Linked DNA regions of Asticcacaulis excentricus CB 48. Each later gene encodes a partner of the first gene's protein in a complex. Links are inferred from orthologs where the notes say so. Each region holds a gene or a part of one and is shown on either strand. Other genes may lie near its edges.

Region 1 (14,667 bases):
TGAGTATTTGCCTGCCCGTGGTTTCCAAGCCCTTAACGGCCCGGCAGATTTTTCCCCCGCCGCACGGAACCAAGCCCAGAGTGCTGATTTTTATAATCTTTTTATCTGGCACGCATTTCGCAGTCGTTCAAACATAGTTAATGCCCTTTGTGTGGACATGCGTATGCGCCTCCTGATCGCCGCCCTTACTACCTTTTTGTCGCTTTGTGCGCCGGTTTTCGGATTTGCCGAAGCCTCGGCCGCTTCGCGGATCAAGGATATTGTTGATATTGAAGGCGTGCGTAAGAACCAACTGGTGGGCTACGGCCTTGTTGTCGGTCTGAACGGTACGGGCGACACGGTCCGCAACGCCCCCATGCTGAAACAGACCATGGAAAGCATGATGGGGCGACTGGACGTCAATATCCGTGACGCGTCGCTCAATACCAAAAATGCCGCCGTCGTCATGGTCACCGCCGAACTGCCGCCCTTTGCAGCCCCCGGTGCGCGCATCGACGTCACGGTCTCGGCCATGGGCGACGCCAAGAGCCTGCTGGGCGGCACCCTTCTGGTGACGCCGCTTCTGGGGGCAGACGGCGAAGCCTATGCGGCGGCGCAAGGCTCGATCCAGACCGGATCGGTATCCGCCGGTGGAGCTTCAGGCTCCTCTGTCACTAAGGGCGTGCCAACCGCCGGGCGCATCGCGTCGGGCGGCATTATCGAACGCGAAACCGGCTTTGACTTCAACGCCATGCCAATCGTGCGCCTGACGCTTAAGAACCCTGATTTCACGACGGCCAAGCGCATCGCAGATACAGTCAACAAGGCATATCCCGGTACGGCCTTTGCCGACAACCCGACCGTGGTGTCGGTGCGCAACCGGCCCGAAATGAATATGATGAGCTTCATTACGGCCATTGAACAGATGGCGGTTACCGTCGATACCCCGGCCAAGGTGGTGATCGATGAGGTCAATGGTGTCATCGTCATCGGTGAAAATGTCCGCGTGTCGCGCGTCGCCATTGCGCAAGGCAATCTGACCATCCGTGTTGATGAGCGCCCGTTCGTGAGCCAACCAGCTCCCTTCTCGCAAGGCCAGACGACAGCCGTGCCAGACAGTTCGGTCAGTGTTGAGGAAGAAAAAGGCAAACGCTTGTTTGAGCTTCAGGAAACGACCTCACTAACGGACCTGGTCAATGGTTTGAACGCTCTGGGTGTCAGCCCGCGCGATATGATCTCCATTCTGCAAACCATCAAGGCTTCCGGGGCCTTACAAGCCGACATCGAGGTTATGTAATCCGATGAGCGCTATGGACACCAATCTCTCTACCACTTTGGACTTCAAACCCCTGTCCGTGTCTGCGACCAAGGCGCGCGATCCGAAGGCCGTCGGCACGGACTTCGAAAACATGGTCATTTCGCAACTGCTAAAGCCCATGTTTGAAGGCCTGACCACAGACGGCATGTTCGGGGGCGGCGAAGGTGAAGAGGCTTTTCGTTCCGTCTATCTCGACGCCCTGGCCGGTCAGGTGGTAAAATCCGGCGGGGTCGGTATTTCCGCTCAGGTTCAGAAACAACTGCTTGCCCTACAGGAGGCGCACTCATGAGCATTTCCGCCCGCGACGCCGATGACTATGCCGCGCAGCTTCTGGTTCTCACCGAGCGCCTGACCGAACGCCTGACCGATGAAACCGAGGCGCTCGAGGCGCACCGTCCACTCGATATCCGCGAGTCGGTCGAAGAAACGCGCAGCCTGTCGGCTCTTTATCGTCAGGAAAGCGCCCGCCTCAAGGCCGATCCGTCGCGCCTTACAGGAGTGAGCTCTGCACACAAGCAAAGCCTGCGCAAGGCAACCGAAGCCTTTGTGGCCATATCGGAGCGCCATGCCCGTGCCGTCGAGGCCGCCAAGACGATCTCCGAAGGCCTGATGAAGGCCATAGCCGACTCATTGAACGAAACGCGCAAACCCAGCCTGACCTACGGCCCGGGTGCCTCTATCAGGGATCGTGCACCTCAGTCACTGAACTACGGCTTGAAGGCGTAAAATTCAGAAACCGGTGTCATTTCTTCGTTGTAGCTTAAGCATGTGTTCACAAGGATACGCTACCAATGGTGGCGACTGTCGGGAAACGAACCATGTCTGCACGCCTTGTCACGCGCCTTCGTCACTATGTTTCGCATAAAAACGGCAACACAACGCTAGCCTTTGCCCTGTCCTTGGTGGCCGTTGCGGGAGCTGTTGGCGGCGCTGTCGATATGCACGCGGCCTATTCCGTGAGAGCGCAATTACAAGACGCCATGGACGCCTCTGTGCTCGGCGGGCTTCGTCAGGAACAGGTGCAACGCAGTGACGTAGCGACGCGCATATTCAAATCGAACCTGCCCGCCTCGATGAGCGTAACCCCCAAATACGTCACGGACGAGACCACGCTGACAGGCACTGCCGTATATGACAGCCCTACAGTCCTGCTGGGTCTGCTGGGTATTTCCAGCTTAAAGATCAACGTCACCGCCACAGCCATCGGCAAGGCCAGCAGCCAGGGCCCCTGTATTCAGGTGCTTGATCCGTCGGGCAGTCAAGCGCTGTTGGTCAATTCCGGCGCCAAAATAACCGCGCCCAACTGCGAAATTCAGGTGCGCTCCAAAGGCAATCCGGCTGCCATCTTCAATTCGGGCTCCAGCCTGAACTTCAAGAAGGTGTGCATCGAAGGCAGTACTGTCATTCGTAACTCGACCACGGTTGATCGCCTGAGCCTATCGTGCCCCACCGTTGCCGATCAGTGGGCTGCGCTTATCCCGACCGTGGCCAGTACGCCGTGCACGGTGTCGAATGGCAACTATAACACCAGCAACGTCAGCCTCACCCCGGGTGTCTATTGCGGCTGGTTCAACTTCAACAATTCGTCGGCTACGGTCAGCTTTGCTCCCGGCCTGTACGTCATCCGCAGCGGCGGCTGGAACGTCAATGGCGGGACGTGGACGGGCAAGGGCGTGACCTTCTATTTCGAAGACACCTCGAAAATCCAGTTCAACTCCGGCATTTCCGCCGACCTGACCGCGCCCGACACGGGCACATACAAAAATCTGCTGTTCTTTGAGAAGCCGGGTCTGAGCAATACCGACTTTATCTTCAACAACGCCGTAGCCAACCATATGGACGGCGTGATCTGGCTTCCCAGCCGCAACGTCACTTTTAATGCGCAATCAAAAATGAGCAGCGACAAGCTGTCGATGGTGATGAACCGGCTGATCCTGAACAATACAACCTGGAACCTTGAACCCATTACCGCCTCTTCCGGTAGCGGTGGGGCTCTGACCAACATACGCCTATTGAAATAACGGAATGATTCCTGATAGATCCTTCGGCTCAGGCCGCCATTGAGGCGGCGGATTACTCCTGCGGAGTGTGTCTTTGCGGGTCTTCGCGACTGCGATTTACCCTTTGCCAGTATTCGGTGTTGCCCTGTTTGCTTTGTAGCGACGCTGGAATGCATTGTCGGTGATCTGCTCGTCCCAATAGGGCTGATCTCCGGGTTTGATCGAAAGGTGGCGGTTTTTCCCCTCGCCGCGCGCCGGACAGTCTGGCGGCAAGATGCTGCCCTCCACCAAGGCTCGGCGACAGGCCTGTACGTGTCGCAAAGTAGCTCCCAAGGCCTCACTCGACACCGCATCAGCCGCTTCGGGCGGCGGCTCTCCCCTGACCGTAGTCCGTAGCGCGACCTCTAGGGACACGGCCTTCGAGGTTTCCTGACGATTAGGTGTCTTTCGCTTCCGGAACACCGGCCTTTCGGGCCCAGGCCCCTTACGCTTGAGCACAGGGAGCGCAAAGCCTATCTCGGAAATTACGGGGTCCTAGGCCTTGGTTTGCTCGCGCCGTGACACCAGGAACAACAGAGCCAGCACCAAATGCGCCGCGACGACGATCAGCGCCGCTAGCCCCACGTGCCGCCATTGAATGATGTGATGAGCGATACATTCAGACCTTTACGAGGCGGGCCACGGTCGCAGTTTTTACAAAAGCGTTCGCAAAACGTTCTTGCGCCCCCTCCGCAAATCAGGCAGTGAACCCGCAAACCTCTGCTGACACTTTTTCGACGCCGCCATTATACCTATATGGTGGAATTGCCTCCCCGGATGGATATGCGTAATGGCCGATAGCGGACACGACAAGGATATGCTGATGAGCAGCTCAAACCTGATGCAGGGCTTCATCAAGGTGCGCGGCGCGCGCGAGCATAATCTCAAGGGCGTAGATGTTGATATCCCGCGCGGCAAACTCGTGGTGCTGACCGGCCTGTCGGGATCGGGCAAGTCGTCACTTGCCTTCGACACGATCTATGCAGAGGGGCAGCGGCGGTACGTCGAGTCGCTGTCGGCCTATGCCCGGCAATTCCTCGAGCTAATGTCCAAGCCCGATGTGGATTTGATCGAGGGCCTATCGCCGGCTATTTCCATCGAGCAGAAAACGACGTCCAAAAATCCCCGTTCGACCGTCGGCACGGTGACGGAAATCCACGACTATATGCGCCTTCTTTGGGCGCGCACCGGCGTCCCCTATTCCCCCGCCACTGGCCTGCCCATTGAGAGCCAGACCATTTCGCAGATGGTCGATAAGATCATGGCCTTGCCCGAAGGGACGCGTCTGCTGCTGCTGGCCCCTTTCGTGCGCGGGCGCAAAGGCGAGTACAAGAAAGAAATCGCCGATCTTCAGCGTCAGGGCTTTCAGCGTCTGAAAATCAATGGCCAATATTACGCCATCGAAGACGCCCCTAAGCTCGACAAGAAGTACAAGCACGATATTGACGTCGTGGTGGACCGCGTGGTGGTCAAAAGCGGCCTGATGCAGCGTCTGGCTGACAGTCTGGAAACGGCGCTTCGGCTGGCCGACGGTCTTGCCATTGCCGAATATGCCGATATCGCCGAAGGAGAAACGGAGCCGAAGCGCCTGATTTTCTCGGAAAAATTCGCCTGCCCGGTCTCCGGCTTTACCATTGCCGAGATCGAACCGCGCCTGTTCTCGTTCAACAATCCATTCGGGGCCTGCCCGACCTGCGATGGGCTTGGAGTCAAACTGACTTTCGACCGCTCGTTGATTGTGCCCGATGAGTCGTTGAGCCTCAAGGATGGAGCCATTGCGCCGTGGGCGAAGGGCCCCTCGCCCCTTTACGCGCAGACGCTTGAGGCCTTGTCCGGCCATTACGACTTCAAAATGGACACCAAATGGCGCGCTTTGACGCCGGAAGCGCAGGACGTCATACTGCTGGGATCTGGCTCGGAAAAGATCAAGTTCGTCTATCAAGACGGCTCGCGCCGCTACGACGTGACCAAGCCGTTTGAAGGCGTCATCCCCAACATGGAACGCCGCTACCGCGAAACCGACTCGTCGTGGGTGCGCGAAGACCTCAGCCGCTATCAGGCCGAAACCCCGTGCGAGGCCTGCGGCGGAAAGCGTCTCAAACCCGAAGCCTTGGCCGTCAAGGTCAATGCGAAAGACATCGCAGAAATCTCCGGTCTGTCGATCAAGAAGGCGCACGACTGGTTCGCCGACCTGCAAAACCATCTGAGCGAAAAACAGATGGATATTGCGCGGCGCGTCCTGAAAGAAATCCTTGACCGCCTAAACTTCCTCAATGCGGTGGGGCTCGACTATCTCAACCTGTCGCGCAATTCCGGCACCTTGTCCGGCGGCGAAAGCCAACGCATCCGTCTGGCGTCACAGATCGGTTCCGGCCTGACCGGCGTGCTCTATGTGCTGGATGAACCCTCCATCGGCCTGCATCAGCGCGACAATGACCGTCTGCTCGACAGCCTAAAAGGGCTGCGCGATCTGGGCAATTCGGTGTTGGTGGTCGAACACGACGAAGACGCCATCCTCACCGCCGACTATGTGATCGACATGGGCCCCGCCGCTGGTGTGCACGGCGGGCAGGTGGTGGCCGAAGGCACGCCCGAAGATATCAAGTCGAATCCCAACTCGCTGACTGGGCAATACCTTACGGGGAAGCGGGAAATTCCCCTCTTTTTCTCTAAGGATACAGACAATGAGCGCCGTCCCATCAACAAGAAAAAGATGCTCAAGGTTATCGGGGCGCGCGGCAACAATCTGAAAAACGTCACCGGAGAAATCCCGGTAGGAGTGATGACCTGCATCACCGGTGTATCTGGCGGGGGCAAATCGACCTTTACGCTCGAAACCCTACACAAGGCGGCGGCGCGGCGGCTGAACAACGCTTCGGCCAATCCTGCCGCTCATGATAAGATTGAGGGGCTTGAGTTTTTCGACAAGGTGGTAGAGATCGACCAGTCGCCTATCGGCCGTACACCTCGCTCCAACCCCGCCACTTATACCGGGGCCTTCGGGCCGATCCGCGACTGGTACGCCGGCCTTCCGGAATCTAAGGCGCGCGGCTATGGGCCGGGCCGCTTCTCCTTCAACGTCAAGGGTGGGCGCTGCGAAGCCTGTCAGGGCGACGGCGTCATCAAAATCGAGATGCACTTCCTGCCGGACGTCTATGTCACATGCGACGTTTGCAAGGGTAAGCGCTATAATCGCGAGACTCTGGAGATCGTTTTCAAGGGCCATTCCATCGCCGATGTGCTGGACATGACGGTCGAGGAAGGCGCCGAAGCCTTCAAGGCAGTGCCTTCCATCCGCGACAAGCTGGAGACGCTAAAGCGCGTCGGGCTGGGCTATATCAAGATCGGCCAGCAGGCGACCACCCTGTCGGGCGGCGAGGCGCAGCGCGTAAAGTTGTCGAAAGAGCTGTCGAAGCGCGCCACGGGCAAGACCTTGTATATTCTCGATGAGCCAACCACGGGCCTGCACTTCGAAGATACACGAAAGCTGCTGGAGGTGCTTCACGAATTGACCGACCACGGCAACACCACCATTGTGATCGAACACAATCTGGACGTCATCAAAACGGCTGACTGGTTGCTCGACTTTGGCCCGGAAGGCGGCGACGGTGGCGGTGAGATCGTGGCCTATGGCAGCCCGGAAAAGGTGGCAGACAATCCGAAGTCGTGGACCGGCAAATACCTGAAAGACATTCTAGCCCGGCATACGGCGCGGAAATGACACTGCATTAGCCGAGAAAGTCCCAAAAAGTATAGCCAGTCACCCCGGCTTGCTCTTCAGAGCTTTTGTGCTTTTCGTAGCAAATCGGCTTCACATCCGCTGAAAGTGAACACTGCGTTAACCCTGTTGCGGCATTGAATCGAACATCGTCACTCTCGATTCGAGTTCCCCATGCGCCGCTCTGTTTTGCTTTTTACGGTTGCTGCCTTCGCCCTGATGAGCGTGGGCTTGTCTGCTTGCAGCAAATCTAAGGCGGAGCACGGCGATCCTCATGCCGAAGCCACGGGCGATCATGGGGGCGGGGACCACGGCGGTGATGGTCACGGTGCAGCCAAAGGCGACGTCACTCACTGGAGCTATGAAGGGGATGACGGCCCGGCGCACTGGGGCGATCTGAGCACTGAGAACAAGGCCTGCAAGACCGGCCCCCGTCAGTCACCTATCAATCTCAGCGGCGTGGCGGCCCCCAAATCGGTGAATCTGACGCTCGACTATACCTCGTCCCCGGCCAAGATCCAGAACCTGGGGCACGCCATTCAGGTCTCCCCCACCGATGGCGGCGGCGTAGTGATGGACGGCGTGCGCTATAAGCTGGTGCAGTTCCACTTCCACACCCCGTCCGAACACACCATCGACGGTCACCGCGCGGCCATCGAAACCCACTTTGTTCATAAGAATGACAAGGGCGACCTTCTGGTCATCGGTGTCCTATCGGATGTCGGCGTGGCTGATCCGATGCTGGCCCCCATCTGGACGTGGTTGCCGACGGATCCGGGCCCGGCGGCCCTGATACCCGACCTACTGGTAAATGCGCGCGATTTGATGCCCGCAACTGAAGAATTCTATGCCTATTCCGGTTCGCTCACCACACCGCCATGCACGGAAAAAGTCACCTGGCTGGTCTATGCCTCGCCGCTATCGATTTCACCGGAACAGGTAGACGCCTATCAGCGACTGACCGGGCCGAATGCCCGCCCCATTCAGCAGCCACAAGGCCGCGACATCTTGCACCTTGTCGGAAGTTGATCAGGTGTTCGGCGTATTTTTCAACGTTTGGTAAGCCGCGGCGACCGCTCCAATCATGATCGCCGTGGTAAGGGGCGCAATCACCCCATTGACCGCCAAATAAACCCCCGTCAACGGTTCCATGAGATTGGCCAGCTGCGAAACGTCTGGTTGTGGCACGTCTTCGACCGAGGCGACATCACGCCCCGTAACCAGCACCGCCAGCGCCATATAGACGGTCTGCGCCAGCATACTAACCACAAGCGCCATCAGAAATGCTACGGCAAAGCCGCCCAGCAGGGACCAGAAACGTCCCTGTGTCAGTTTCAAGGAACCCGTCAGATTGAAATGGCCCTCATCGAAGCTCTGCACGCTGACCATAGACAGCCGCACCATAAGCCAGATGTTGAAAATCATGGCAGCAATGGCCGTCAGCACACCAACCACCGGAGCGACTGCTTGAGACACCGCACCGACGAGAAGCGATAGTAGGCCACCCAGTATGGCCAGAACGACCGTAATTAGAAGCGTCACGACGATAATGACCACAGCCAAGACAAAGGATAGCGCCATCTGACGCACCTCATCAGCCCCCAGACGCAGAAAGCCGAACTGGGGCGAATGTCCGCCAAGCACAGCCCGATAGACAGCGCAGGTGATAATCGCCGAAAATACAAGGGTGACCATCAGAGCTAGAACATAGGCCGGTCCCAGACGCACGAGCAGCTCAGCTGCCTTTTCCGGCTCGTTCGGCACCTGCCCCTGAATCAGAGCGTTCCATTCCGGCCCGGCCACCGACATCAAAAGCGCCGTCGAAAGGATTAACGCCACCAGCAGAACCGCGCCCCACCACGCAATTAGGATGGGCCGCTCACGGATGATACGGAAGCCTTCAAAGGCAAAATCAACGGACGAGGCCATGCACGGAACCGGGGAAAGAGAACGACCTATCCCTTAGCGCGAAGTGCGCTGATTTGCCTATAGGCGGAAGCCAAAAAAGAGATGCTGAGCGGCATGAAGACGCCGACGCCAAGAGCCAGATTGATCACACCCCCTAGTGGCAGGCCGGCAACGACCACAATTGGCGGCATCAGGCTGCTGAGGACGATAAACGGTAACAGGATATAGCCGTAACCGAGGCCCAGCTTGACGGTCTGACCCGACGATAGGCTAAGGGCATTGAGCGACACCAGCCGATGTTCGGCCACCGTAGCGGCGCGGTGTAGCCACAGCTTTACGGTCAGGATGCTAAGCGTCAGAAGAACGGCGATGATCGCAATGCCGACCACGACCCCTTGCGGTTGGGCGCCTTCGATTAGGGTGCGCAGCAAAGCCTGCGGCGTGCGAAAGCTATCTTCGGGCAAGCCCGCCGCCCCCATAAACAGAGCCAGCACCACGGCGCCCGCGATAAACACGATCGACCAGAACAGCAAAACCAGCGCGCTCGCCCCCAGCAAGCGACGTTCGGCCCGGCCGAACTGCAAGCCGCCAAAACCCAGACCTTCGGCCGCGGCAAAACGCTCTCCAAACAGCGCGACGCGGTATAGAGCCCCCGCTGCCGCTGTATGCGCAATCACACCGACCACAATAAGGCCACGCCGCAGCCACACATCAAGGTGCGGTAGATGCCCCAGCAGCAGGATAACAAATAGAACACCCAGAACCGGGCCTGCCTTACGCCACAAAAGCGGCAGGCTCTGCCCGGCCATCTTCAGCGCACCGATCAGATGAAAGGCCGTGCCGAAACTCATCGTCGAAATCCCCAAAAGCCCGATAACCCGCAGCGTTAACCCTAAGCAGGGGACACTGTTAAACAAATCCTTTCCCTTTAAAAGGGCAAAGACAACCTCCCTTATGTTTTTCATCGAGACCGTGACATCGCCATACGATCTCATTATATGACCCGCATGACAGTCCAACCCGTACACATCATTGGCGGCGGCCTCGCCGGTTCCGAAGCCGCCTGGCAACTGGCTCAGGCCGGCATCCCCGTCATTATCCACGAAATGCGCGGCATCAAGCCGACCGACGCACACCAGACCGATGGCCTCGCCGAACTGGTTTGCTCCAACTCGTTCCGCTCCGACGACTGGGAATATAATGCGGTGGGCCTACTGCACGCCGAGATGCGCCGCGGCAACTCATTGATCATGGCCTGCGCCGATAAGCATCAGGTGCCCGCCGGCGGCGCGCTGGCTGTGGACCGCGAAGGCTTCTCTCAGGCCGTCACCGCCGCGCTGGCGGCGCATCCGCTGGTGACGCTCCTGCGCGAGGAGGTCACCTCACTGAAGGACAAGGACTGGAGTAACGTCATCTGCGCCACGGGTCCGCTGACCTCAGAATCCCTATCCGAAGTCATTCTGGAACTGACCGGCGAAGGCCATCTCAGCTTCTTTGACGCCATCGCACCCATTGTCCACGCCGAAAGCATCGACATGTCGATTGCCTGGCGGCAGTCGCGCTATGACAAGGAAGGCCCCGGCGGCGATGCGGCGGCCTATATCAACTGCCCCATGACAAAGGACCAGTACGAAGCCTTTGTCGATGCCTTGCTGATCGGTCCCAAGACCGATTTCAAGGAATGGGAGCACGTCCCCTATTTCGACGGCTGCCTGCCTATCGAGGTGATGGCCGAACGGGGGCGAGAAACCCTGCGTTATGGTCCGATGAAGCCCGTGGGCCTAACCGACCCGAACAATCCGACCGTCAAACCGTACGCGATTGTTCAACTTCGGCAGGATAACGCTTTAGGAACCCTGTATAATCTCGTCGGTTTCCAGACCAAGCTAAAACACGGCGCTCAGGCCGAGGTCTTCCGCATGATCCCCGGCCTACAGAACGCGCAGTTCGCGCGTCTGGGTGGGCTGCACCGCAACACCTTTATCCAGTCGCCCAAGGTGCTAGGGGCCGACCTGCGGCTGAAACGGTTGATCGGGGAACGGTCCCTACGCTTTGCCGGTCAGATCACAGGCGTCGAAGGTTATGTCGAAAGCGCCGCTATGGGCCTTCTGGCCGGACTCTTCGCTGCCGCCGAAGCCAAGGGCAAAACCCTGCCGCCACCGCCGCCAACTACGGCACTGGGCGCCCTTATCGGGCATATTACAGGCGGACATCTGGCCGACGAAAAGGCGTCTTTCCAACCTATGAATATCAACTATGGACTGCTGCCGCCGATGGAGGCCCCGAAGTTCGACGAAGACGGCAAGAAGATCCCGGTCAAGGATCGCACCCGCGCCAAGAAACGCCAGATGAGCGTTCGGGCCTTGCATGATATCGAGACGTGGTTAAAAACAGAGGCGGTTCCGGCCTGAGTGCCGTCTGACGTGTGTGTGTGATGAAAGCCCTCGCCCCTCTTCTTGCCCTGACCGTTATGGGCCTAAGCGCCTGCGCCACGACCGAGACCCCGCCGATCGTACCGGTTCCCGTTGTTGTGCCCTCTTCCCTTCAACCGCAGCCCGTCCTTTTGTTCGACGTGCAGAAGGAAGGCCGCAAACTCTATACGCTGAACGACGAATTTCCCTATTGCGACAGGCTGACGGGAAAGGTGGTGGTGGTCCCCAAATGGTTCCGCACCGATTTTGCATCGGTGCCTTGGTTCGGGCAGTTCGCCGTCAATACGGACGGACCGACCATCCGCGCCGCCATTGTCCACGACTGGCTCTACGCAATCGGGGAACCGGGTAAGCGTCAGGACGCCGACGACATCTTCTATCGTGCCATGCGCAAATGGGGCGTCAGTGAGATAGAGGCCCGCATCGCCTACAATGCGGTGCGCACGGGTGGAGAAAAAGGCTATGGGCTGGCGTCTGACTGGGTGTTCGTCAATCCGGCCTTCCCTTCGGCGCGCTTCCCGGCTCCGTTCATCAAGCCGAAGACCGGCGTGATCATGACCCTGCCGCAGTGCAAGGGATTCGAAGAGATGGTAGCCAAAGGCTGGAAGGCCTATCCAATATACCCGACACCCACAGTGCCAACTGTATCACAACCGCCTAAAAAGAAACCTATGTTCGGCATTGGGTAAGGTTTCAGTTTAAGCCACAGATAGACAGGGATATGGCCGCAGCGCGGCCATCACGCGGATAAAAAACTCATATTAAAAGACATTTCAGTACTGGACATCCGTGTAGCGGCCGCAGGCGGCTATCCGTATGCATCCGTGGTCAAATCAAATCCGGCCCGTCGCAAACGTCCATAGCAATTTCAGACGCACCGACAGGGCACCGCGCACGCGCCCGTGCCATAGGTCTGCAGCCACCGCCGCGGGTAAGACCAACGGTAACAAGATTGACGGCACGCGCTTTAGTCCCTGGCGCGCCTCACGGTACAGATGACGGCCCTCTTCCGCGCCCGCTTCCTCGGCGTTCAAACGCCCCACCACCTTCAGTGTCGCAAGAGTCTGAAAGCGGGCCGGGATGCGCAGGCACGCCGCATCGGCAGTCGCATCCAGCACCTTCGCCGCCTGTACCAATATGACAGCCTGTCCCTGATCAGCCACGCTCAACGCATCGCGCAGTGACAAGCGGCCATCCAGTTGCAAGCGGTGCGGGTCAATGGCGTCGATTAACGCCTTCATATCAAGGGCATGGCGCTCGGCTACACCCGCCAGCGCTGCGCTCAGCGGATGGTAGCGCACCTTGCGCCTATCGCGGATTTCCTCAAGTGCCTCACCCCACCACGTGTAGCGGATATCCCCCAGCAGCGGTTCGGAGACGCGGGCCGGGACATCGCGAAGCACCTCGGCAAAGGCCAGCAGCGCTAGCACGTCGGCCCGCTTTTGCGCATCCTCAATAAACTGTGCGGCCAGACGCACGACCTCATCGCGCGGTACGGTTTCGTCTTCGGGTAAGATCGGCGAGTCGGACATGCCCTGCCCTTACCCTGCCGCACACCAAAAGCAACAAAAAACCGCCCTGCCAAACGGACAGAGCGGTCATTTGTCAGGCTGGCAGAACCCCTTACGGCTGCGGGGCCTTCTTGCCCTTGAAGCCGCCCACATCAACAACCTCGGCTTCGGCCGCGTTACGGTTGACACCCCATAACAGGATAACTGGGGCCGCGACATAGATCGACGAATAGGTGCCGATGATGATACCAAAGATCAGCGCCACCGAGAACGAGAACAGCGCCTCACCGCCCAGAACCGCCAGACCGGTCAACGCCATAACGGCCGTCACCCCGGTGATAATGGTCCGCGACAGGGTTTCGTTGATCGACAGGTCGATCACGTCCTTGAGCGGCATCTTTTTATACTTACGAAGGTTTTCACGGATGCGGTCAAACACAACCACGGTATCGTTCATCGAATAGCCGATGATGGTCAGAATGGCCGCGACGGCCGTCAGGGTAAATTCCAGCCGGAAGATAGCAAACAGGCCGAAAGTCAGGATAACGTCGTGCATCAGGCCGACGACCGCCCCCATGCCGAACTGCCATTCAAAGCGGAACCAGATATAGACCATCATCAGGCCGATGGCGAAAACCAGCGCCAGAATACCTCCGGTGAAGAGCTCACCCGATACCTTCGGGCCGACCACAGTGGCCGGTTTGAAGCTGGCGTCAGGGAACTGCGCTTTAATTGAGGTCTGTACACGATCCAACGCCGCCTGCGCGTTGGTGGTCGGCGACTCGAAGCGGATCATGGCGTCCTGACCCGACTGCCCGGCGCCCTGAACCTGCACGTCATGCAGGTCCAGCGTATCGAGCGTGCTGCGAAGCTTAGCGAGATCAATAGTGGATTTCTGCGACATCTCAAGGATAGTGCCGCCCTTGAAATCGACGCCGCAGTTCAGACCGCCACACGGCGGCGTAGCCGGCCAGATGGTGAAGAACAGCGAAGCGGCGACAAGAACCATGGAAATGATACCGGCCAGCTTAGAGAAGCGCACAAAGCCAAAATTCGTCTTTTGCGGCAGGATCTTGATCAGCGGCCACACGCCCTTCCCGTCCGCTGCCTGAATCGGCAGGGTCTTGGGGCGACGGGCATTATACCACCAGGCCAGCAGCAGTTGCGTCACCATGACGGCCGAGAAGACCGAGGTAATAACGCCCAGCGACAGGGTCCAGGCGAAGCCACGCACCGGCCCCGCCCCGAAGAAGAACATGATCGCCGCCGCACCGAGCGAGGTGAGGTTGGCGTCGATAATCGTTTCCATGGCCTTGGAGAAGCCGGCGTCCAGCGCACCGATCACATTGCGGCCGGCGCGAATTTCGTCGCGCATCCGCTCATAGATCAGCACGTTGGCGTCAACGGCCACAGCGAGGGTCAGGATCAGACCGGCAATACCCGGCAGGGTCAGGGTCGCCTGCGTCACCGACATACCGGCGATAATCAGGATCAGGTTGACGATCAGGGCGGCGATAGAGATGCCGCCGAACAGCCAGCCATAGGCCAGCAGCATGAAGATCAACACTGAAATAAAGGCGATAATGGTCGAAAGCTGACCCTTGGCCACCGAGTCGGCGCCAAGTTCAGCCGACACCACGCGCTGTTCTTCAATATTCAGCGGCGCGGTCAACGCCCCGCCGTTGAGCACATTGACCAGTTCCGAGGCTTCCTGAACTGTAAAGTTACCCGTTATCTGACCCGAACCACCAGTGATGGCGCT
Region 2 (15,307 bases), on another replicon or contig:
ACGCCGCATGGCTCGCCGCATAAGCGGCGGCGGGCGGTCGCCCTTGCCAAGCCTTGATGCGTAAGGCTCATCAAGGCTTGGAATAACCCGGCAAAAGCCCTTTGCCAAAAAGCGGGTTTGTAGTAACAGACCTTGACCATCCGGATATCGAATCCGGACTGATTTCGCGTCCGCAGGAGATTGTCATGTTCGCGCGCATCTTCAAGCCGTCCAAGACCGCCATGCAGTCGGGCAAGGCCAAGACTCAGGACTGGGTACTGGAGTTTGAACCGGCTTCGGCGCGCACGCCTGACCCGCTGATGGGCTGGATTTCGGCGGCGGACACCCGTACCCAGGTGCGCCTCTCCTTCGACACCAAGGAGCAGGCCATGGCCTATGCCGAAACCCACGGCATCCCCTTCCGCCTGATCGAGCCGGAAACCCCGCCGAAGATCATCAAGGCCTATGCCGACAATTTCGCGTCCAACCGCCGCCAGAGCTGGACGCACTAAGAGCGCTTTGAGACTCCGTAGCTCAGCTGGATAGAGCATCCGCCTTCTAAGCGGACGGTCGCAGGTTCGAATCCTGCCGGGGTCGCCATTTCTCCAATTTGTGAGCACTGACCGTCCCTTTCGCTTTGACCGGGGCGGCGGGCTGGTGTTGAATAGGGTGCGCTGCCACCGTAAAGGCCCTGTTGCCCATGTCCGTGTTCCGCCCCCTGTCCCGCCTTGCCGCGCCGCTCGCTCTGGCCGGTCTTGTGTGCGGTCTGACGGCGTGTAATCAGGGACCAAAGGCATCAGATGACAAGCCCGCTCAGGCCCCGGAAGCCACGCTCACCCCCACCCAAAGCGATAGCGCCACGCTAAAGGCCGTTCTGGCGCGCGGGCGGGTCAGTTGCGGCGTGCATCCCGGTCTGATCGGCTTTTCGTATAAGGACAATTCCGGCCGCTGGCGCGGTTTCGACGTCGATTTTTGCCGCGCTCTGGCGGCCGCCATCTTTTCCGATGCCGATAAGGTGACCTATGTGCCGCTGACCACGACCGAGCGGTTCGAGGCGCTGAAAACCGGCAAGGTCGATGTGCTGTGGCGTTCGACCTCCTGGACCCTGTCGCGCGACGCGGCGGATCAGGTTGATTACGCCGGCATTAACTATTATGACGGGCAGGGCTTTCTGGTGCGCAAATCCCTGCGCTTGAACAGCGCCACCGAACTGAATGGCGCGCGCATCTGCGTGCAGACGGGTTCGACCAGCGAGCTTAATCTGGCCGACTTTTTCCGCGCGCGTGGGCTGAAATACAACCCTGTCGTGGTGAAGAACGAGGACGAGGGGCGCGACGCCTATGCCGCCGGTCAGTGCGATGCCCTGAGCAGCGACGTGTCGGCTCTGGCGGCGGCGCGCGCGACGCTGAGCGACCCGACGGCCCACACCATTCTGCCGGAAATCATCTCAAAGGAACCTTTGGGGCCGGTTGTGCGGCAGGGCGACGACCAGTGGACGGACATTGTGCGCTGGACACTCTATGTGACCATCGTCGCCGAGGAGTTGGGTGTCAGTAGCGAGACGGTCAAGGCGCAGCAGCTGGAATCCCAGAACCCGGAGGTCCGGCGTCTTCTCGGCTCAGAGGGTAATCTGGGCGGCGGCCTGGGGCTGGGGCCGGAATGGGCCTATAATATCCTGTCGCAGGTCGGCAATTACGGCGAAATCTTCGACCGCAATATCGGCGCAGACTCACCGCTTAAGCTGTCGCGCGGGCTGAATGCGCAGTGGAACGCGCCGGAACGCGGCCTGCTCTATTCGCCACCGGTGCGCTGAGCGGAGGTAACGACCGGCGTGTCGAGCGTCGCCTGACCCCATTCGGCCCACGACCCGTCATAGAGCCGCACCTTGTCATGACCGACCTCATGCAGAGCCAAGGCGATGATGGCCGCCGTCACCCCTGATCCGCACGAGGTGATGACCTGCGTTTTCGACGTGACGTGCAGGGCGGAGAAGATGTTTTTCAGTTCTGCCACCGGTTTCAGCGCCCCGTCGCGGATCAACTCACTGGCGGGCAGGCTGCGGCTGCCCGGCATGTGCCCGGAGCGCAGGCCGGCGCGCGGTTCCGGAGCCGTGCCATCGAAACGCGCGGCCGGGCGGGCGTCCAGCACCATCTCATCTGACGCGCCAAGATGGGCCCGCAACACATTGAGAGATATAACCAAATCAGGATTTAGGTTCGGGGTGTAGGGGACGCCCTTGACCCATTCCGCGCCGCTACCTGTCGGATATCCAGCCGCTATCCACGCCGGTAGGCCGCCCGCCAACACCTGCACCTTTTTATGGCCCATCAGGCGGAAGGTCCACCACACGCGCGCCGCGGAAAACAGGCCGTGCCGGTCATAGACCACCACGTGATCGGTTTCGCGGATGCCCATGTCGCCGACAGCCTGTGCAAACATGTCGGGTGTCGGGGCCATGTGCGGCAGGCCGCTGCTGTGGTCGCTGATGGCGTCGATATCGAAAAACTGCGCCGTTGGTATATGGCTTTCGGCATAGAGGGCGCGCATATCCGTGCCGTCCAGCGCCCAGCTACCGTCGATGATCTTGACGGACCCGGCATCGAGCAGGGATTTCAGGGCATCGGCCTCTATCTGTCCAGGCATGGCTCAGTCCTTTTTCATCTGCGCATAGGCGTCGAGCGCCCGCTGACGCGCCACAGCGTGATCAACGATCAGGCGCGGCGCGCCCTTTGAGTTAGAGGCTGAAACGCCTGCGAAATCAAACAGGTCGCGTTCAAATTTTTGGTGATGAGCGGATGCCGCGCCAGCTATCTTTTCCGTAAAACCGGAAACAAAGCGCCGGCGATAGGCCCCCTTCGGGTCGAATTTCTCGGCCTGAGTCAAGGGGTTGAAGATGCGGAAATAGGGGGCGGCATCGGCCCCGGACCCGGCTACCCATTGCCAGCTGGCCGTATTGCTGGCCGGGTCGGCATCGACCAGCGTGTCCCAGAACCACTGTTCCCCTTGCCGCCAGTCGATCAGCAGGTGCTTGGACAGGAACGAGGCGCAGACCATGCGCACGCGGTTGTGCATGAACCCCGTGCGCCAGAGTTGACGCATACCAGCATCGACCAGACTGTAGCCGGTTTCGCCGCGCTGCCATGCGCGCAAACCGGCCGGATCATCGCGCCAAGGCATGGCGTCGAAGGCGCTTTTGAAATTGACGCGGTCCAACTCCGGCTGGAGTTGCAGGATGTTGTAGCTGAAATCGCGCCAGGCCAGTTCGGCCCGGAATTTTTCCAGATCGTCGCTCAGGGCCGGATGAGCCGCAGCGTGCGCTTCGGCTTCATGAAGAACGCGGTGCGGGCTGATTTCGCCAAAGCGCAAATGCGGCGACAGGCGCGAGGTGATGTCGAGGTCGGGCCGGTCGCGGTCCGGCGCATAGCCTTTCAGCCCAGAGCGCAGGAAAGCTGACAAGCGCTGATGCGCGCCGTCTTCGCCCGGCGTCCACACATCGAAACCTTCAGACCAGTCGTGCCCCGATAGTGTCAGGGCGGGTTTGAGCCCCAGCGCGTCTATGTCCACACTCTCCGGCCATTCGGCGGGGGCGGGCCAAGGGGTTGCCAACGCTTTGCGGGCATGGCCTCTGGCCGCGCCGCGCGCCAGCAGAGCGCGGTAAAAGGGGGTAAAGACCTTGTACGGATTGCCGTCGCCCGTGCGAATCTGCGTCGGATCGGACAGAAGGTGCGTGTTGAAAATCTCGACCGGGATGCCCAACGCCTTGCTCAGTTGGGCATCGAAGGCGTCGATTTTCGGTTCGAAGGTGCGTGAGGCGATCAGTCGCGTCGCCGAAACCTGCCCGATCAGACGCTTTAACTGCGCCAGAGCGGACCCTTTGAGGACGATCAGTCGTGCTCCGCGCGCCCGCAAACTCTGATCCAGCGACCGGAGAGAGCGATCCAGCCACCATTTCGAGGCTGCGCCCAAAGGCCGTTGCGCCAGTTGTTCGTCGTAAATATAGACCGGCACAACGGGGCTACCGCTGTTGAGCGTGGCTTCCACGCCTTCATGATCTTGCAGTCGCAGATCGGAACGAAACCACAGGATCGTCGTTTGGGTCATCAATAGGGGCCTGTTTAAAACCGGGTTTACGTGCGGTCGGGCGGGTTCGATCAATCCGATGACTATTGACCGGATCGGGGGAGGCGACTAAGCCAGAATAATCTAGCACCCAGAGTTCCTTTATGTCCTCACCGCCGAAACTGAGCGCGTGTATTATCACCAAGAATGAAGCCGATCGTCTCGCCAATTGCCTGCGGGCGATTGAGGGGCTGGTCGATGAGATGGTGGTGGTCGATTCCGGCTCCACGGACGGCACGCCGGACATGGCGCGTCAGATGGGGGCGAAGGTCTTCCACAATGACTGGGTGGGGTACGGGCCGCAAAAACGCTTCTCCGAAGACTGCGCCAGCCACGACTGGATACTCAATCTGGACGCCGATGAGGTGGTGACGCCGCATCTTTATCAGGAAATCAAGGCCCTGATGGCCAGGGGCCCTGACCTGCCGGCCTATCGGTTCAAGCTGCGCAATGTCTATCCGGGTAAGGATAAGCCGCGTTTGTGGGCCGACTATCACAACTATGTGCGCCTCTATGACCGGCGCAAGGTGCGTTTCCGGGACTCGCTGGTGCATGACACGGTGGACACCAGGGACGAGCCCGTAGGGCAGCTACACGGGTCGGCGACGCACTTTTCGGCGCGCTCCTATGCGCATATTCGCCAGAAGCTCGACTCCTACACCAATCTTCAGGCCAAGGCGTTGAAAAAGCCCGCCTGGGCGATTTGGGCGCGTCTGCCGTTCGAATATCCGTTCGTGTTCACGCGCTATTTTCTGTTCCGTTGCCACTTCACCGGCGGCTGGGACGGGGTTCTGTCGAGCCATCTGGCCGCCGAAGCTCGCGTGAAACGCCTGTTAAAAATTCTCAAGGCTCAAAAAGAGCTTAAAGCAAAATCTTAAGGCATCGGATTACATGTCTTCCGTTAAACCTTCCTTCTGGCAAGATATGGCCTGGCGCTTTGAAGCGCTGATGTACGACCTGTTTGTCGGGATCGTGCGCGCCCTGCCGGTCGATACAGCTTCGGACATGGGGGCGTGGCTGCTCAAAACCATCGGTCCCGTTACTCCGACCCAAAAACTGGTTCGTCAGAACCTCGACCTTGCCTTTCCGGACAAGGATGAGGCGTGGAAGGCGAACGTCGCCCGCGCTCAGTGGGACAATCTGGGGCGCACCTTTGCCGAATTCGCCATTATGGACCGCATCCGCATCGCCAATGGGCGCGTTGAGGTGGTCAATATGGAGCGCCTGAAGGCCATAGCCGAGAGCCAAACCCCTGTGGTCTTCATCTCCGGGCACTTTGCCAACTGGGAGATTATGCCCTCAACCATCGTCGATGCCGGGGTCGAGTGTCAGATGACCTATCGCGCTGCCAATAACCCTTATGTGGATGAACGCATCAAGGCCGGACGGATGCGTTATGGCGTGCGTCTGTTCGCGCCGAAGGGCGGCGACGGGGCCAAGGAATTGCTGATCGCTATGGGCAAGGGCGAATCGGTCGCCCTGATGAACGATCAGAAGTTCAATCGCGGGGTTGCCACGCCCTTTTTCGGGCGCAGCGTCGATACAGCGCCCGGCCCGACGCGGCTGGCTATGCGCTTCGGCACGGTGTTGCAGCCGATGACGGTCGAGCGCCTGCACAAAGCGCGCTTCCGAGTGATCGTCCATGAAACGATTGAGGTGGATGACACGGGTCATAAGGCCGCCGACATCGACACCACCGTGGCCAAGGTTTCGGCCTTTATCGAAGAGGTGGTGCGTGCGCGGCCGGAAGAGTGGTTCTGGGTGCATAAGCGCTGGCCCAATGACGCCTATAAACCGGGCACGCCCAAAGCCCCTTAACGTGGGCTCATAATATGTGAAGCGCGCAGCGCTTGCCTGAGACGGCGCTCGGTATCATGATGTCCCTCTTAAGGAACCACGTCGCCTGCCGCATGTCCGATAAGCCCAAGCTCTCCCTTACCCATCGACGCCTGCTGATCGCCGGGGTCTCCCTTCTGGGGGGGCTGTTTGTGGTCATGGTCGGGGCGTTGTGGGGTGATGACATCATGCGGCACAATCTCGACCCCAAGGTGCCGTTTCAGACCTACGCGCCGCCAGCAGCTCCCGATTATCGCAAGGTGAGCGGGTGGTATCTTAATCCGGCGCTTAACGGGTTGGAGGTGCGTCGCAACCGTAATCCTCAGAAGGTCGATGTCTTCTTCATCCACGGCACTACCTTCAATGGGGGTAAAGACTGGGTGGGGCCGATTGATGATCCCACTTCCAGTGCCGAGGTGATACGCAGTCAACTGCCCAACTACGCCGGACCGTTCAATGCGGTCGGCTATGTGTATGCGCCGCGCTATCGTCAGGCCAGCCTCTACAGCCAGTTGACACAACGCGAAGACGCGCGTGAGGCGCGGCAATTCGCCTATGGGGATGTTGAGGCCGCTTTTGACGCCTTTCTGGCCCAGCGCCGTAATGGCAGCGGCTTTATCATTGTGGGGCTTGAGCAGGGGGCGTTTCTGGGGCAGAGGCTGCTCAAAGAGCGGATTTTGACCGATGAGGCGCTAAAGTCGGCGCTGGTGGCCGTCTATTTTCTCGAAGCCCTGACGCCTGCCGCTGATTTTCAGGTGGGACAAGCGGTCCCGGCCTGTCAACAGCGCACCCAATATGGCTGCGCCGTCGCCTATCTGAGCGTCGATAATGGCCGTCCTGACCGCGCCTTACAGGCGCAGCGTCGAGCGATGGAGTGGAGCCAGACCAGTATTATGGAGCCGCTGGATGGCAAGGCCCTGTGCGTCAATCCGCTGACCGGCGGAGTGACGGACAAGGAGATCGAGGCGCGCCACAGTCTGGGTGCGGCCAATGCGACGGGGCTGGAATGGGGGACGACGCCGGCTCTGATGCCGCGCAAGGTCAGTGCGCGCTGCCGCGGTGATATCCTCTATGTGTCGCGACCGTCGGGCCCGTCTTTCGACGTTGACGGATCGTGGGCAGATAGTAAAAAAGTACGTCCGTACAATCTGTTCTATGCCGATCTTCAAGCGGATTCGCAAGCGCGCTGGCTCGCTTGGCGCGGGGCACGCCGGGATTAATCCACCTTATCCGCCGCATCGGGTCGCCAGTCGAACAGGTGGCGCAGGACTTCCAGAGCCTGCCGACGCTGCGGCGGGAACTGCGCCTCGTGCTGAAGAATATACTGCGCCTCCCGTGACGCCGTGGCGATCAGGTCGGCGTGCGCCACCGGATCAACAAAGCGATAGGCGGGGAAACCTGACTGCCGCGCGCCCAGCACATCGCCTTCCCCACGCAGTTTCCAGTCCATTTCGGCGATCTCAAACCCGTCTTCCGTCGTGCGCAGCAGTTCAAGACGCGCCTTGGCCGCCTGTCCCAGCGGCATGTCATAGAGAAGAATGCAGGCGCTTTTGGCCGAACCCCGCCCGACGCGGCCGCGCAACTGATGCAATTGTGCCAAACCGAAGCGTTCGGCCTGTTCGATAATGATGATCGAGGCATTGGGCACGTCGATGCCGACTTCGACCACGGTCGTCGCGCATAGTAGCGGCAGTTCGCCGGAAGCAAAGCGCGCCACCACGTCTTCCTTTTCGGCCGAGGGCAATCGTCCGTGCACTAGCCCGACCTCACGCCCCAGCGCCTCCTGAAGTGACTCGTGACGGGCTTCGACCGCGATCAGGTCGGACTCGGCGCTTTCTTCGACCAGCGGGCAGATCCAGTAGGCCTGCGAACCGGCGGCTATGGCTGATTTCAGCCGGTCGAATACCTCCGACAAACGCGCACGCGGGATGACGGCTGTATGGATAGGTTGTCGGCCGGCGGGCTTTTCATCGAGCACGCTGAGGTCGGATTCGCCATATTGGGTGAGCGCCAGTGTGCGCGGAATGGGCGTTGCCGACATGGACAGGTAGTGGACGCTTTCGCCCTTCAGGAACAGGCGTTGCCGCTGCCCCACGCCGAAGCGATGCTGCTCGTCGATGACGCAAAATTGCAGGCTTTTGAACGCCACGCCTTCCTGAAACACCGCATGGGTGCCGAAGATCATTGTCGTTTCACCTGACGCAACGGCGGCGCGCTTGGCTTCGCGCTCCTTACCCTTGTCGCGTCCGGTCATCAGGACGGCAGAAATGCCCATATCGCTCAGGATGGGCAGGGATTTTTCGTAATGCTGGCGCGCCAGAATTTCAGTCGGCGCCATCATGACGCTCTGATGCCCGGCTTCGGCGACGTCGATCATGGCCATAAGCACCACCAAGGTCTTGCCCGACCCCACATCGCCCTGGATCAGGCGGTTCATGCGTTCGCCGGAACGCAGATCGCCCCGAATATCGCTCAGGGCGCGCGTCTGCGCCCCCGTAAGGGCAAAGGGCAGGGTGGACAGCGCCTTATCCGCCCAGACGTGACGGTCGATGATCAGGGCCGGGGTGGCCTGACGGTGCTGCTTGCGCGCCTTCATGGCCAGTTGATGGGCCAGCGCTTCATCATAGGCCAGCCGTTTGCGCGCCGTGGCATCGGGCAGCAGATCGGCTTCACTCACAGGCGCGTGGGCGGCGCGTAACGCATCCGAAAAACCGGAAATTTTTAGCCGCCCCAGCGTCTCATTATCCAGCCATTCCGGCAGGTCAGGCACCCGGTGCAGGGCCGCTTCGACGAAACGCCGCATCAGGCGCGGCGAAACGGCTGACGTAGCCGGGTAGACGGTTTCAAACAGGGGGATAGTGTCCTGTTTGTCGAGCGGCACCACATAGTCCGGGTGGTTCATCTGAAGCGACGCGCCAAAACTTTCGACCTTGCCGCTGATCCAGCGGGTTTCCCCGACCGGGTGTTGCTGCTCAAAACCACGGATCGCGTGGAAATAGGTCAGTTGCATCTGACCGCTATCGTCAAAGACAGTGATGCGCTGCGGCCCCTTGCCGGCGCTTTTCTGATAGCTACCGATGGTAACGCATAGGGTCTGAACCTGCCCGACGCGGGCCTCAGCGATGCGGCTTACGGGCCGAAAAATCAACTGGCTAGGCAGGGTGAACAGCAGGTCACGCACATAGGGCCCGACGTGACGGATCAGATGCGGCGCAATTTTCGGCCCGACCCCTTTCAGGCCGGTCAAAGACGTGTAATAGGGGAACAAAATTTCCGGACGCATAGGCTCTTTCAAGCACCAAACCGTATGAAAGAGAAGGGCGATTGCGCTCCATAGACGGGAAAACCATGACTGACACCGCTGACGATCTCCATCAGGCCCGCCTGCGCAAGCTGTGGTTCCGCGCTTCGCGGCGCGGTTTCAAGGAGGCTGACATCATTCTGGGGCACTTTGCCGAGGAATACCTGCCCACCATGACCGCCGAACAGCTCGATATTTTCGAAGCCTTGCTCGAAGCACCGGATCAGGATCTTTACGGCTGGATCATCGAACGCGACCCTGTGCCGCCAGAGCATAAATCCGAAATCATGAGCCAGCTCAATCAGTATTATAAGATAGCTTACACAAAGCTTCAGCAATAGATGTCTGATATTTCCCGCATTACTGCCGCTGCGACCCGCCTGTCCCTGACCGGGTGTCCGCCGGGTTACGACAGTCTGGTGGCCTCGGACCTGACGCGCGCCGAGGGGCTGGCGCTGTTCGTGGCACGCGATCACGGCCGCATGAACGCTATCGCCGAAGAACTGGCCTTCTATGCGCCGGAACTGGACGTGATTCGTTTCCCGGCCTGGGACTGCCTGCCTTATGACCGGGTGAGCCCGACGACGGGCCTGATTGCCCAGCGCATGAGCGGCCTGACGCGGCTTCAGGCCCTGAACGGCAAACCGGCAAAGCCTGTGCTGATCCTCACCACATCGGCCTCCTTGTCGCAGAAGGTGCCGCCGCGCGACGCCATGCGCGGAAGTCTGTTGTCGCTCAAACCCGGTCAGAGCATCGAAACGGGCGAGCTTGAGGCCTATTTTTCACGCAACGGCTATAACCGCGTCTCGACCGTTTCCGAGCGCGGTGAATTTGCCGTGCGCGGGGGCATTATCGACGTCTTTTCGCCCAGTCAGGATGAGCCGGTGCGGCTCGACTTCTTCGGCGATCAACTGGAATCCATCCGCACCTTCGATCCGGAAACGCAGCGCTCGCTGAAACAGATTGCCGCGATTGACTTTATGGCGGTGAGCGAAATCCTGCTGGATGAAAAGAGCATCAGCCGCTTCCGTCAGGGCTATCTGGAAAACTTCGGCGCGCCCGGCGATGACCCCATCTATGCGGCGGTGTCTGCCGGCATCCGTCGGCAAGGCGTCGAAACCCTGCTGCCTCTGTTTTATGAGCGCCTCGACAGCGTGTTCGACTATCTGCCGTCGCAGACCCTGATCCTTCTGGACGGTCTGGCTGAACAGGCCTTTGGCGAATGGCGCGACTCCGTGCTCGATGCCTATGAATCGCGCAAAGGCTCGGGCGATGCCCGCGTCATGGCCAAAGGGGCCGTCAAGCTGGACAGCGGCTATCGCGCCCTGCCGCCCGATCGCCTCTATCTCGATGATAGCGAATGGCAGAGCGGGCTGCAAAAGGGCCGCGTGCGTCAATTCGAGACCTTTCAGCGCGATGATGCCTCGGCCATTGATCTGGGCGCACGTCCGGGCCGCAGCTTCGCGCCGGAACGCCATCAGGACAGCGTCAACCTCTTTACCGCCGTGACCGACCACGCCAAGCTCCTGTCGAAGGCCGGTAAGCGGGTCCTGTTCGCCTCGTGGACCGAAGGCTCATCTGATCGTCTGGGGGCCATGCTCTCCGATCACGGGCTCGACAAGACGCGATTAGCCAAAGACTATGCCGATGCGCTGAGCTTCGGGGTTGCCGGCACCAAGGCCAAGCCTATCCAGCGCGCCATTCTGCCGCTCGATCAGGGGTTTGAGACCGAGACCCTGGCGGTCATTTCGGAAACCGACATCTTAGGTGATAGATTAGCCCGTCCGCGTAAACGTCGGCGTGCTAATAATTTTCTTGCCGAAGCATCATCCCTGTCTCAGGGCGATCTGGTCGTGCATATCGAGCACGGCATTGGCCGTTATGAGGGCCTGAAGACGCTGAGCGTCAACGACGCCCCGCACGCCTGCCTCGAGCTTCAATATGCCGCGGATGCCAAGCTCTACCTGCCGGTCGAAAATATCGACCTGCTGACGCGGTACGGGGCTGATTCTGACACGACGCAACTGGACCGTCTGGGCTCGGCGAGCTGGCAGGCGCGTAAAGCCAAGGCCAAGGAAAAGCTGCGTGAGATGGCCGATGGCCTGATCCAGCTGGCCGCCGCGCGTGCCCTTAAGGTGGGTCAGCAAATCGACCCGCCGTCCGGGCTTTATGACGAATTCTGCGCGCAGTTCCCTTACGAAGAAACCGAGGACCAGCTCAACGCCATCCACGATGTCCTCGACGACTTGTCGAAGGGGCATCCGATGGATCGTCTCATCTGCGGCGACGTCGGCTTTGGCAAGACCGAGGTGGCGTTGCGCGCGGCCTTTGTGGTGGCTATGTCGGGTCAGCAGGTGGCCATTATCTGCCCGACGACGCTTCTGGCGCGCCAGCATTTCAAGACCTTCAGCCAACGCTTTCAGGGCTGGCCGATCCGCGTCCGTCATCTGTCGCGCATGGTGACGCGTAAGGAGGCGGATGAGACCCGCGACGGCCTGAAAAGCGGCGAGGTTGAGGTGGTGATCGGTACGCACGCCCTGCTGTCTGAGCAGGTCGGGTTCAAGGATCTGGGCCTTGTTATTGTCGATGAGGAGCAGCATTTCGGCGTCAAGCATAAGGAAAAGCTCAAGGCCTTCCGTGCCGATGTGCATATGCTGACCCTGTCGGCGACGCCGATCCCACGTACTTTGCAGATGGCCCTTTCCGGAATTCGGGAAATGTCCATCATCGCCACGCCGCCCGTGGACCGTCTGGCGGTACGCACCTACGTCCTGCCTTTCGACGCCGTCAGCATACGCGAAGCGCTTCTGCGCGAGAAATATCGCGGCGGGCAGGCCTATTACGTGGTGCCGCGCCTGAAAGACCTGCCGGACCTCGAACGCTTCCTGCGTGAGCAGGTGCCGGAGGTGAAGTTCATCGTCGGCCACGGTCAGATGACTCCGACCCAGCTCGAAGAGGTGATGACTGCCTTCTATGACGGTCAGTACGACGTGCTGCTGGCGACCACCATTGTCGAGTCCGGACTGGACGTGCCGACCGCCAATACGCTTATCGTGCACCGCGCCGACATGTTTGGTCTGGCGCAGCTGTATCAGATCCGCGGGCGTGTCGGGCGTTCCAAAACGCGCGCCTTCGCCTACCTAACAACCCAACCGCATCAAATCTTAAGTGAAGCTTCAGAAAAGCGACTGAAGGTCTTGCAATCGCTGGATAATCTGGGGGCTGGGTTCCAGCTGGCCAGCCACGATCTGGATATCCGGGGCGGCGGCAATCTGCTGGGTAATGAGCAGTCCGGTCATATCCGTGAAATCGGCGTCGAGCTGTATCAGCAGATGCTGGAAGACGCCGTCAATGAGTTGCGCAGCCGCGCCGATGAGCCCGCTACCGATAATCGGGGCTGGTCGCCACAGATCAATGCCGGCGCTGCGGTCATGATCCCGGAGGACTATATTCCGGACCTTAATATCCGCCTGTCGTTGTATCGCCGTGTGTCGGAAGCCGAAAAGCGCGAGGATCGAGAAGCGCTGGCCGCCGAACTGATCGACCGCTTTGGGCCCATTCCGGAAGAGGCCGAACAACTGCTGAAGGTAGTGGGGATCAAGGGCCTGTGTCGTGAAGCCAATGTGGCGAAGTTTGATGTCGGTCCAAAGGGCGCGGTCATCAGCTTCCGTAATGATCAGTTCAGCAATCCGGTGGGGCTGATTGGCCTCATTCAGGCGCATCCGCGGGATTGGAAACTGCGTCCGGATCAGAAGCTGCTCGTGCGGGGCGAATGGCCAGAAGCGGCCGGGCGTCTGGCCGCGGCAGAAAAGATCATGACGCGACTGGCGGCGATAGCGGCCGGTTAGAGCGCTTTCCGAAAAGCGCGTTAAATCAAAAATTTAGAGCGTGATTTCGATTCAATTTTGAACGAAATCCGCTCTAAATCGCCTGATCCATATCTCCGGAAGAGGGTCGAATCTGTTGAGCGGCGCGCGTTAAGGCTTCGGCCACGGGTTCCCCGTCGATCAGTTCGGCCACGCCGACATCGAATTCGACCACAAAGGGCGAACGACCGTTCCCGGATTCAAACGCCGTGCAGCTAATGACGGCTCCGATCCGCTCTCCGACAAGGCGCGCAGCGGCTTCGGGCGTGGCGGGCAGGGCGAGGGCAAACACCTCTTCCGACAAACGCCCGGCCGTGTCTTCGGCGCGGACCAGCCGTGAGATCATCGAACCGATCTGAGGCATGGCGCGCTCAAGCGATTTGCGCATCCGCGCCTGTGCAATTTCCGGATTCTCAGAAATTTTAAGCACGCAAACGCTCAGAGGGCGGTTGCGCTGGCTGGAGGCCTTGGCCAGTCGCGCCAGATGGGCGGCAAACAGGTCGCGCGTAAACAGCCCCGTGCCCTTGTCCATGTACGGGCTGTGGTTGACGGCTTCCAGCGCCTGCCGCGTATTGCTCTGGCGACGATAGGCGCGGGCCAGACGCAGCACGCGGTCAGCGATTTCGGCTTCGTTGGCACCCGGCGCGGAGACGTCGTTGACGCCACGCAGGAAGGCATCGCCCAGGTCGAGATCAACGGATTTTTGCAAACGCAGGAATACCGGCGTGTGGTAGAGCCGGGTATTACGCCGCATACCCGATGCGATCGACAGGGCCTCCGCGACCGACTCCCGGCCCCATAGGACGACCGCGTCGAACGTCTTATCATGAAGATAATCAAAGGCTGAGTAGCTGGTGAAGGCTGCATAGAGGTCCACACCCCGCGCGCGTAGGGTATGGCTAAGGGCTAGGAAATCCGGGTCCGCCGGTCCTACCGAAAGTATGGCCAGTGGCTTGTCATCGTCGCGCGACGGTATGTTCAGCCCCAGCGCATTCAACGTATCGCGCCGCAACTCGTATTCTTCTTCGGCGACATTGGCGCGCACCATGTGTTCAAGGCCGAGGAGGATCTGCTGCGGGTAGGCGTCGCGGTCATAGACCATATCCCAGCCTTCGGGGATGTCATATTGACCCGTGTGGGTCACCTGCACAATGGGCAGGCGGCGTGGCGCGCAGGCTTCGCGCAACTGGGTCACAAGCTTCGCCGAACATTCCGGATGGGCCGCATCGACCAGAACCGCCTCGATCTGAAGATCACCGATACAGGCCAGTGCGGCATCGGCGCGATAGGCCGTAATGGTGCGCCAGCCCAGCCGGTCAAGCTCGGCCCCCAGCCGCTCAGGCCATTGCTGATCCTTTGCCAGCAGCAAGACGCGCGCCTGAATATTCAACTCAAACTCCCTGAAACACAGGCCCTGACACGCAGGATATCCGGCCGCCAGACAAGCGGTAGAAAAGGCCTAAACGATTCGTCTCGCCAAAAGGTAAACGCGCCGGAAAGGTTTAGCGGCGGACGATGAAACGCCGGTGGGTGTCTTCGGCTTCGGAGGCAATCAGGAGAAATCCGTTCTGCTGGCAGAAGTGCGGCACATCGATCTGCGCCATAGGGTCGTCGGCCAGCAGTGTAATAACCGCACCGGGTTGTTCAGCCAGAGCCTTTCGCAGGCGCAGGGTCGGTACCGGGCACCGGTGGCCGCGCGCGTCGATCAGCAGGGAAGGCGGCTCGGTTGGGGTCATGGAGGTACGGGCGGTCTCAAAAATGCCTTTTCAGCACCGAATGTTTGGTCAATGCCGTCGAATCCGCGCAAATGCAAGCGAGATAGAGGAGTCGCCCTATGCGTTGGCTGATCTTTGTGTTGTCGCTGATGGTCGTGACCCCCGGCGCGCGGGCGCAGGTATCGTCCGAACCTGATTTCTTTGCCCGCGTTCGTATGGCCGGGTTCGAAGCGCCGGTGGAGGTGCGCCGCACGGGGGTGAAAATGCGGGTGGACATGTTGAGCGGCGGGGTATCGCAGACCTATATTGCCGACCGCGACAAGGGGGTTCTGATCCACCTGACGGCAGCGGGCGGCAAACGTATCGCGCTGCTGTTTCCCTTAAGCCGAGAAGCGGCCCTGTTGCCGCTTCCGCTTGATCTGGCGACGCTGGAATCGCGCGCGACGGTGCGTCCGGTGGGCTCAAGCCTGATGGCCGGGCAACCGTGCCGC

The links.
Region 2: the proteins of uvrA (region 1) and mfd are in contact, whole or in part, in a crystal structure (PDB 4DFC), measured with the Escherichia coli proteins. The link is inferred for Asticcacaulis excentricus CB 48 from one-to-one orthologs.

What each region holds. Positions count from the first base shown.
Region 1 is NC_014816.1:1,308,125-1,322,791, reverse strand. Bases 3,809-7,257 are described here. They hold uvrA (excinuclease ABC subunit UvrA), read left to right. Parts: upstream 3,809-4,177; coding sequence 4,178-7,057; downstream 7,058-7,257. Other genes in these bases: ASTEX_RS06185 (carbonic anhydrase), read left to right, coding at 7,229-7,257. In the rest of the region: ASTEX_RS06210 (flagellar basal body P-ring protein FlgI), read left to right, coding at 164-1,276; ASTEX_RS06205 (rod-binding protein), read left to right, coding at 1,290-1,586; ASTEX_RS06200 (hypothetical protein), read left to right, coding at 1,583-2,023; ASTEX_RS06195 (pilus assembly protein TadG-related protein), read left to right, coding at 2,116-3,318; more of ASTEX_RS06185, read left to right, coding at 7,258-8,083; ASTEX_RS06180 (hypothetical protein), read right to left, coding at 8,084-8,983; ASTEX_RS06175 (hypothetical protein), read right to left, coding at 9,010-9,813; methylenetetrahydrofolate--tRNA-(uracil(54)-C(5))-methyltransferase (FADH(2)-oxidizing) TrmFO, read left to right, coding at 9,961-11,373; ASTEX_RS06165 (DUF1353 domain-containing protein), read left to right, coding at 11,397-12,083; ASTEX_RS06160 (squalene/phytoene synthase family protein), read right to left, coding at 12,228-12,926; protein translocase subunit SecD, read right to left, coding at 13,018-14,667. UniProt on the Escherichia coli protein: The UvrABC repair system catalyzes the recognition and processing of DNA lesions. UvrA is an ATPase and a DNA-binding protein. A damage recognition complex composed of 2 UvrA and 2 UvrB subunits scans DNA for abnormalities.
Region 2 is NC_014817.1:564,560-579,866, reverse strand. What follows is about bases 9,195-13,283. They hold mfd (transcription-repair coupling factor), read left to right. Parts: upstream 9,195-9,576; coding sequence 9,577-13,083; downstream 13,084-13,283. Other genes in these bases: ASTEX_RS14320 (diguanylate cyclase domain-containing protein), read right to left, coding at 13,157-13,283; ASTEX_RS14330 (FAD assembly factor SdhE), read left to right, coding at 9,283-9,576; recG (ATP-dependent DNA helicase RecG), read right to left, coding at 9,195-9,217. Outside these bases: ASTEX_RS14375 (ETC complex I subunit), read left to right, coding at 186-491; ASTEX_RS14365 (amino acid ABC transporter substrate-binding protein), read left to right, coding at 680-1,792; sseA (3-mercaptopyruvate sulfurtransferase), read right to left, coding at 1,771-2,622; ASTEX_RS14355 (cryptochrome/photolyase family protein), read right to left, coding at 2,626-4,080; ASTEX_RS14350 (glycosyltransferase family 2 protein), read left to right, coding at 4,203-4,976; ASTEX_RS14345 (lysophospholipid acyltransferase family protein), read left to right, coding at 4,990-5,916; ASTEX_RS14340 (DUF3089 domain-containing protein), read left to right, coding at 5,973-7,154; more of recG, read right to left, coding at 7,151-9,194; more of ASTEX_RS14320, read right to left, coding at 13,284-14,491; ASTEX_RS14315 (sulfurtransferase TusA family protein), read right to left, coding at 14,604-14,837; ASTEX_RS14310 (hypothetical protein), read left to right, coding at 14,936-15,307. UniProt on the Escherichia coli protein: Couples transcription and DNA repair by recognizing RNA polymerase (RNAP) stalled at DNA lesions. Mediates ATP-dependent release of RNAP and its truncated transcript from the DNA, and recruitment of nucleotide excision repair machinery to the damaged site.